Linked DNA regions of Roseibium sp. Sym1. Each later gene encodes a partner of the first gene's protein in a complex. Links are inferred from orthologs where the notes say so. Each region holds a gene or a part of one and is shown in the gene's direction. Other genes may lie near its edges.

Region 1 (3,760 bases):
AGGATTTCCTGTCCACGCTCAACATGAAGCTGCCCTCCTCCGGCGGCCTCAGGCCCTCGGTGTTCAATGGCATTCTGGCGAAGGTCAAGAACACGCCCCAGGCACATCTCGTCAACGAGGTGGTGCTGCGCAGCCAGGCCCAGGCAGAATACGCGCCGCAGAATATCGGTCATTTCGGCCTCAACCTGCGTCGCTACGCCCACTTCACCTCGCCCATCCGCCGTTATGCCGACCTGATCGTGCACCGGGGTCTGATCTCGGCGCTCGGGCTTGGCAAGGACGGACTTCCGGAGGGCATCGAAGGCAAGCTGGAAGCCATCGGCGCGGAAATCTCCGGAGCGGAACGCCGCGCGATGCTGGCGGAACGCGACACGATCGACCGGCTGATCGCCCTGTGGATGAGTGACCAGATCGGGGCAACCTTCCAGGGACGCATCGCCGGTGTCGTGAAATCCGGCCTGTTCGTGCGTCTGGAAGAGACCGGTGCAGACGGCTTTGTGCCGGCCTCCACCATCGGCCTGGATTATTACCGATACGACGAAGGGTCGCATGCCCTGATAGGTGACAAAACCGGCGAGACCTACCAACTTGGCGATCAGGTCGAGGTCAGGCTCGTGGAAGCGGCACCCTTTGCCGGAGCGCTGACTTTCGAAATGCTCAGTCACGGACGCAATGCCGGAAAGCGCATTCGAAAGGGAGCTCCCAAGGCCCGGCGTGGTCCGCCCAAGGGCAAACGCGGCCCGGCCTCCTCGAAAAACAAGGGTCGAAGGAGATCTTCGTGACGGTCCGTTACGAAATGCACGAGAAACTGGAGGCGCCCGAAGCGCCGGCCGAACGGCCACGCCGCAAGGTGCTGGCCGCCATGCTTCGTGGCGCACAGAACCGCTGCATGAATTGCGGCAAGGGCCATATCTTTGACGGTTTCCTGACAAGCTGTCATGCCTGTTCCGTATGCGGCGAAGAAATCCATCATCACCGCGCGGACGACGCCCCGCCCTATTTCACAATCACCATTGTCGGCCACATTGTCATTCCCGCTCTGCTGCTGGTCGAGGTGCTCTGGCGTCCCGCCCTGTGGATCCACATGTCGCTCTGGGTGCCGCTGACGCTCCTCCTGTGCTTCGGCCTCATGCGGCCCATCAAGGGCGCCCTGATCGGTTTGCAATGGGCGCTCTATATGCACGGGTTCGATCCGGACGCGGAAGACGACCTGCCGCCGATGCCTGCCGAAAGGACTTCATGACCGGCTCATTTGAAAAACGGTTGGCCAAGGACGAAAAGGCGGGCGACTTCCCGTATATCCGGCCGAAGGATGCGGCGACGCTTCTCATTCTGGACCGGGATACGTCGGGAAAGGTGCGCCTTCTGATGGGCCGGCGGCATATGCGCCACACGTTCATGCCGGGAAAATTCGTCTTTCCCGGTGGCCGGGTCGATCCGTCGGATTCGCGCGTCGCCAATGTCCTGCCCTATCATCCCGATGTGGAAGCCAAGCTGTTCAAGGACCTGAAGAACGCCAGAACGGCTGCCCGCGTGCGTGCGCTTGCGCTGGCGGCAATCCGCGAGACCTACGAGGAAGCCGGCGTCTTCGTCGGGCGGAAGGCCTCAGACACCTCCCTGCGCCTCGGAGCCGGTTTTGAGGCATTTGCGGAACGCGGCATCCAGCCGGACCTCGGCGGCCTGCGCCTGATTGCAAGGGCGATCACACCACCGCAGCGCCCGAGGCGCTTCGACACCCGTTTCCTGGCCGTGTGGGCCGATGCCGTTGCCGACCGGTTGCCGGAGGGCCACGGCCCGTCCGGCGAGCTTGAGGACTGCGCCTGGCTGACCTTCGATGAAGCCCGCGAGAAGGAACTGCCGATGATCACCAACAAGATCCTTGGCGATCTGGAGGACCGGCTGGCGGCCGATCCGGACCTGACGCCGACAACACCGGTGCCATATTATTTCTTCCGCAAGGGCGGTTTTGTGAAGGACGAGATCTGAACATTCGCGAATTCGGTGAACGACGGTAGCCGCGACGGTCAAAAAGCGCCGCGGAACCAAAGCAAGCGCTTGACTTTCACGCCATGATGAGTAGGTTGCGCGCTGATTTCAGACATTGGGGCAGATTCCTCGCCAGCCCATCTGGCCACAAGAACTCTTTGCCCGACAACAAAGAACAGGAACCACGGCCATGGCCAAGGCGACAACAATCAAGATCAAGCTGCTCTCCACGGCGGACACCGGTTTCTTCTATGTCACCAAGAAGAACTCCCGCACGATGACCGAGAAGATGGTCAAGAACAAATACGACCCGATTGCGAAGAAGCATGTCGAGTTCAAGGAAGCCAAGATCAAGTAATCTTCGCTTCCGAGCCTGTATCAAGAACCCGCCGGCGACGGCGGGTTTTTTGTTTCAGGAAAGGCGCTTGTGCCGCGGCACGCATGGCTTGCGGACATACGGCAAACAAACGGTGCCTACCGCCCGGGGGCGGACAAATTCACGTCACGATTTCGGTGAAAGAATTAGTGGTCGGCGGGAACACGGCATTCGAGGAGGCCACTCATCGGCCGGTTCCCTGCCGACCTGCCCCACGGACCCAGGAGATGCGGCGGACCTGAGCACTCCGAGGGGAAACTGTTTTGCCAACTGACGTCCGGTCACACATGACCACGTCAATGACCCGATCAGGAAAACTCCTAATCTTCGGCCACACTACCCTATTGTAACCCGAATGCAATATTTTCCATAAAATATGCACAGAAACAATGCCGTTTTAGTAAATCCGTAACCTTAATGTGAACTGAAAAGCGCCTGCGGAGCAGGTGTTTTCCCGTAGCACAGCCGTCGGCACAGCCTGACCCGTCGTGAAACCTTGACCAGAACTTGCCTGCAAAAGGCCATCACGCCTGTTTCAATCAGGCCTCGCCGAGATAGGCGCGTACCGTTTCCAGGAACTTCGCAACCGAGATCGGTTTGGAGATATAGGCCTCGCAACCGCCCTGGCGGATGCGTTCCTCGTCGCCCTTCATGGCGAAGGCCGTCACCGCGATCACCGGAATGGAAGCGATATCCTCGTCTTCCTTGATCCACTTGGTGACTTCCAGGCCGGACACTTCCGGCAGTTGAATGTCCATCAGGATCAGGTCGGGGTGATGCTCGCGCGCGAGGCGCAGGGCCTCGATGCCGGTCCGGGTCTGCAGGGTGTTGTAGCCGTGGGCTTCGAGCAGATCATGAAACAACTTCATGTTCAGCTCGTTGTCTTCTACGATCAACACCGATTTTGCCATAAGTCCGGCCCTTTACCCGGCCTTGCGCCGGTCCCATTTATCTTGTCGCGACGCATTCCCGTCCGCGGTAGAACCCTTCCCCGGTCCACATCAGATGTCTTCTAACCCGGAATCGTTTCAGAAAGGCAAAAAAACACAATGAAAAATCTACAGGGGAAGTCATTGTCCGTTGAAGAAGCACAAGGAATTGCCACTGAAGCCCTGCTCCAGCTCAGCAAAGAGCCGGAGCAGATCGGCCGGTTTCTGGCCGTTTCCGGAATTGGCCCTGAAATGATTCGGGAGGCGGCCGGAGAACCAGGTTTTCTTGCAGGAGTTCTTGAGTTCTACATGATGGACGAGACACTTCTGCTTGCCTTTTGCGAGAATGCGGGTATCCGGCCGACAATGATCGCGGCCGCACGGTATGCCCTGGCCGGTGGAGACGAGAACCATGCCTGAGCCCACCCCCGTGCTGCCGGAAGTGCTGGTACAGATCCAGGCGCTGCCC
Region 2 (3,167 bases), 3.0 Mb from region 1 along the record:
TGATGGCAAACCCGGTGAGGGCCGCGCGTGCCATGATGGCCTTGCGCGCCGCCTGGAACGCCGCCTCGACAGACGCGCCGTAGCGGCCGGCGCTGCGCTCCTCATGGGTGAAGGCCTGCAAGGTCTTGACCGAGCCGAGCATCTCGCTGGCATAGGCGGACGCGTCCGCCAGCGTGTCCTGGGCAAAGCGCGAGCGCTTGCGCACCTGGCGGCCGAACCCCAGAATGGGAACGAGAATGACCGGAATCGCGGCCAGGACGATCACCGACAGGCGCGGGCTGGTAACCACCATCATCACGGAGGCGCCGAGGAACATGATCAGGTTGCGCATGGCGAGCGAGGCGCTGGCGCCGAAGGCGGCCTTGATCTGGGTCGTGTCCGCGGTCAGCCGGGACAGGATCTCGCCGGACTTGGCGCTGTCGTAAAAGGCGGCGCTGAGCCGTGTCATGTGGGCAAAGACATCCGAGCGGACTTCGGCCACGACGCGCTCGCCGATCCACATCACCAGGAAATAACGGACGGAACTGGCGGTGGCGAGCGCGCAGACGACGACGATCAGAACCGCAAAATAGGAGTTCACCAGCGCGGGATCGTCGGCGCCGAACCCGTAATCGATCATGCGGCGGACGGCCGCCGGCAGCACCAGGGTGATCAGGGCCGCGGAAAACAGGGCGACGATCGCAGCGCCGACCATGATCTTGTGCCGGATCAGGTAGGGCAGCAGGCGGGTCAGCGGCCTGAGGGACTTTCGGGATTTTCCGTTCGGGGTCTGCGCGTCTGAAGCAGGGGCGTCGGCCACTGGGCTCTCCTTCTCGTTTCCCGTTCCTCTTAACATGTTCACCGGAACGCTCAATGGGTTTGGTCAAGTGGAGACCGGCAGATGGCGGCTCAGCGGGGCGTCCCGGATTTCCCGTGCTGGACAGCATCAAAAAGGGAGGAAAATGCCCCTTGTCTTGGACGCGGCCATGGGGTATATCCCCGCCTCATGTTTCTGAGGGCGGCGTCCGCATCCGGATCGGCGGCCCTTCATTTCGTTTTGCGCCAGCCAGCGGCTTTCCCGGAAAGACGGCTGCACGGCGTTTGAAAGGACCGGCCATGAAAGCGGATATCCATCCCGACTACCACACCATCAAGGTCGTCATGACCGATGGCACCGAATACACCACCCGCTCCACCTATGGCGCGGAAGGCGACACCCTGACGCTCGACATCGACCCGACGTCCCACCCGGCATGGACCGGTGGTGACCGTCAGCTGATGGACCGCGGCGGCCGCGTGTCCCGCTTCAAGAACAAGTTCGCTGGCTTCCTAGGCTCTTAAAGCTCCAGACCTCGGCAGCTTCAAACGAAAGACCCGGCCTTGTGGCCGGGTTTTTTGTGTTTGGTCCGGCCAAGCTGCTTCGTGGTTGAGCGCCTCGCAGCGTGCGGAGAGCCCTCCGGGCGCCGCGCGGCCGGCCGGATGCTCGAAGCCTCGAGCGGGTCCGGGCTCGAACTTGCTGCAAACTGCCCGGCTGACCTATGCTGGGAAACGTGTGACCCTGCCGCCGGGCCGGAAGCTTGCCATGGTCCGCTCCGGTGCCGGAGCGCCACGCGTTTGCTGCTCACCACCCCTTCAGATGACGGGCTTCGGCACAAGAAGCCGCAGTTGGACCATTCGGAGATTAAGGTCATGAAAGTCAAAACGATTTCCGATCTCATCGACTGGACGCGGCTGATGCACCGTCAGCTCGCCGAGCGCTTCGCCGACGGCTCGGCGCAGCATGAGCAGGAGATGGCCAGGATGCTGCTGTCATATCTCGCCGATCACGAGGCCGCATTGGAGAAAATCATCGAAGGTTTCGAGCAGCAGGCCGATACCAAGGCGCTCAATACCTGGGTGTATGACTATTTGAAACACGAGCCGATCGATCTCCGCCGCGGCGACGGCGTGCCCATCGCAGAAATGGACTTCAACGAAATCTGCGTGTCGGTGTTCAACGTTCACAACCAGGCGATCGATCTTTATCGGGAGTTGCTCAGACGGGCAGATATTCCCGAAGCGCAGGAGCTTCTTCAGTCGCTCCTGGACCTTGAAGAGCACGAGACGATGCGTCTCGCACAGCAGACCAACCGGATGCGGGATATGTGAAGAGCCGGCAGTTTGCGCCCGTTTTTCCCAAGAGGGTCATGCGGGCTCCGGCAATCGTCCGAATACCAAAAAAGCCGCCTCGCGGCGGCTTTTCGAATGCAATAGAGGCTGGCTGCTGCCCGGTTCAGCCGAACTTGCCGAAAGCGGCGTGCAGCTTGTTGAGCTGCGAGGCGACCGGGTTGTCGTTGGTGGCTTCCTCGGCAGGTTCCTCGGACTTGCGGTACAGCATGGTGTCGAGATGAACGATGCGCTCCTGGAGACGTGTGGAGCGTTCGATCAGCGCGCGCAGACTTTCAGGCAGATCGCTCCAGGACGGGCCGCCGGTCGCGCTTGAAAGCTTGTCGAGGCGGACCTTGTTCTTCTCGCTGCCTGCCTGCTCGCGGGACATCTCGCCCTCATTGACCGCGCGTTGCAGCAGCAGCCAGGACGCAAGCTGCATCAACCGGGTGGTCAGGCGCATGGATTCCGTCGCGTAGGCCAGTGAGGCCGGGCGGGGCAGCTGCTTGGCTTCCTCGCGGCCATCGCCGTCCAGATACATCGCCGTCTCCTCGACCAGCGACATGCCTTCCTGAAACAGCGTCTGGAAGCTGTCCGAGCTGGCGAGGTGATGCGCGATATGCACTGCGCCAACTGGTTCACCGGCTTTTTTTGTGTCTTCCGTCATGAATGCTACGCCTCAGTTACAGATCCGATCGTCCCGCATCTCTTCTTGTCCCGTCCCGGAATGTGTCACTCCGTTGCAGGTGTTCCTTTTTGGAACGATGCAGGTCTTCATGGCCTATAACTAGCAAGGCACGTGCCAAACGGTTTCGAAAACGGCCATTAACCAGAACTCTGACAAGATACTATGAGGTGGAGGCAAAAAAAAGAGCCGCACGGTTGCGGCTCTGAGTCTTTAACAGGGAGGCGTCAAACAGAGTGGACAGGAGCCACTCACATCCAGATGACTGGATAACTAAATTTATACTTTGGAAAGATTAATAAGAGGTAAACGAGTAAATTTTTACCTACCACGTTTACATCAGGTGCCGTAGCGTCGC

The links. Proteins that work in one complex are often made in the same cells at the same time.
Region 2: rpmG (region 1) and rpmE share a complex: the UniProt entries of both Escherichia coli proteins name them as parts of the 50S ribosomal subunit. The link is inferred for Roseibium sp. Sym1 from one-to-one orthologs.

The regions. Positions count from the first base shown.
Region 1 is NZ_CP114786.1:5,593,253-5,597,012, forward strand. What follows is about bases 921-3,760. They hold rpmG (50S ribosomal protein L33), read left to right. Parts: upstream 921-2,176; coding sequence 2,177-2,344; downstream 2,345-3,760. Other genes in these bases: O6760_RS25920 (DUF983 domain-containing protein), read left to right, coding at 921-1,243; O6760_RS25925 (NUDIX hydrolase), read left to right, coding at 1,240-1,986; O6760_RS25935 (response regulator), read right to left, coding at 2,902-3,273; O6760_RS25940 (DUF3572 domain-containing protein), read left to right, coding at 3,436-3,711; O6760_RS25945 (hypothetical protein), read left to right, coding at 3,704-3,760. Also shown: rnr (ribonuclease R), read left to right, coding at 1-782; more of O6760_RS25920, read left to right, coding at 779-920.
Region 2 is NZ_CP114786.1:2,588,186-2,591,352, forward strand. Bases 1-2,707 are described here. They hold rpmE (50S ribosomal protein L31), read left to right. Parts: upstream 1-1,095; coding sequence 1,096-1,320; downstream 1,321-2,707. Other genes in these bases: O6760_RS11815 (ABC transporter transmembrane domain-containing protein), read right to left, coding at 1-799; O6760_RS11825 (hypothetical protein), read left to right, coding at 1,594-2,127; rcdA (protease adaptor protein RcdA), read right to left, coding at 2,252-2,707. Also shown: more of rcdA, read right to left, coding at 2,708-2,791.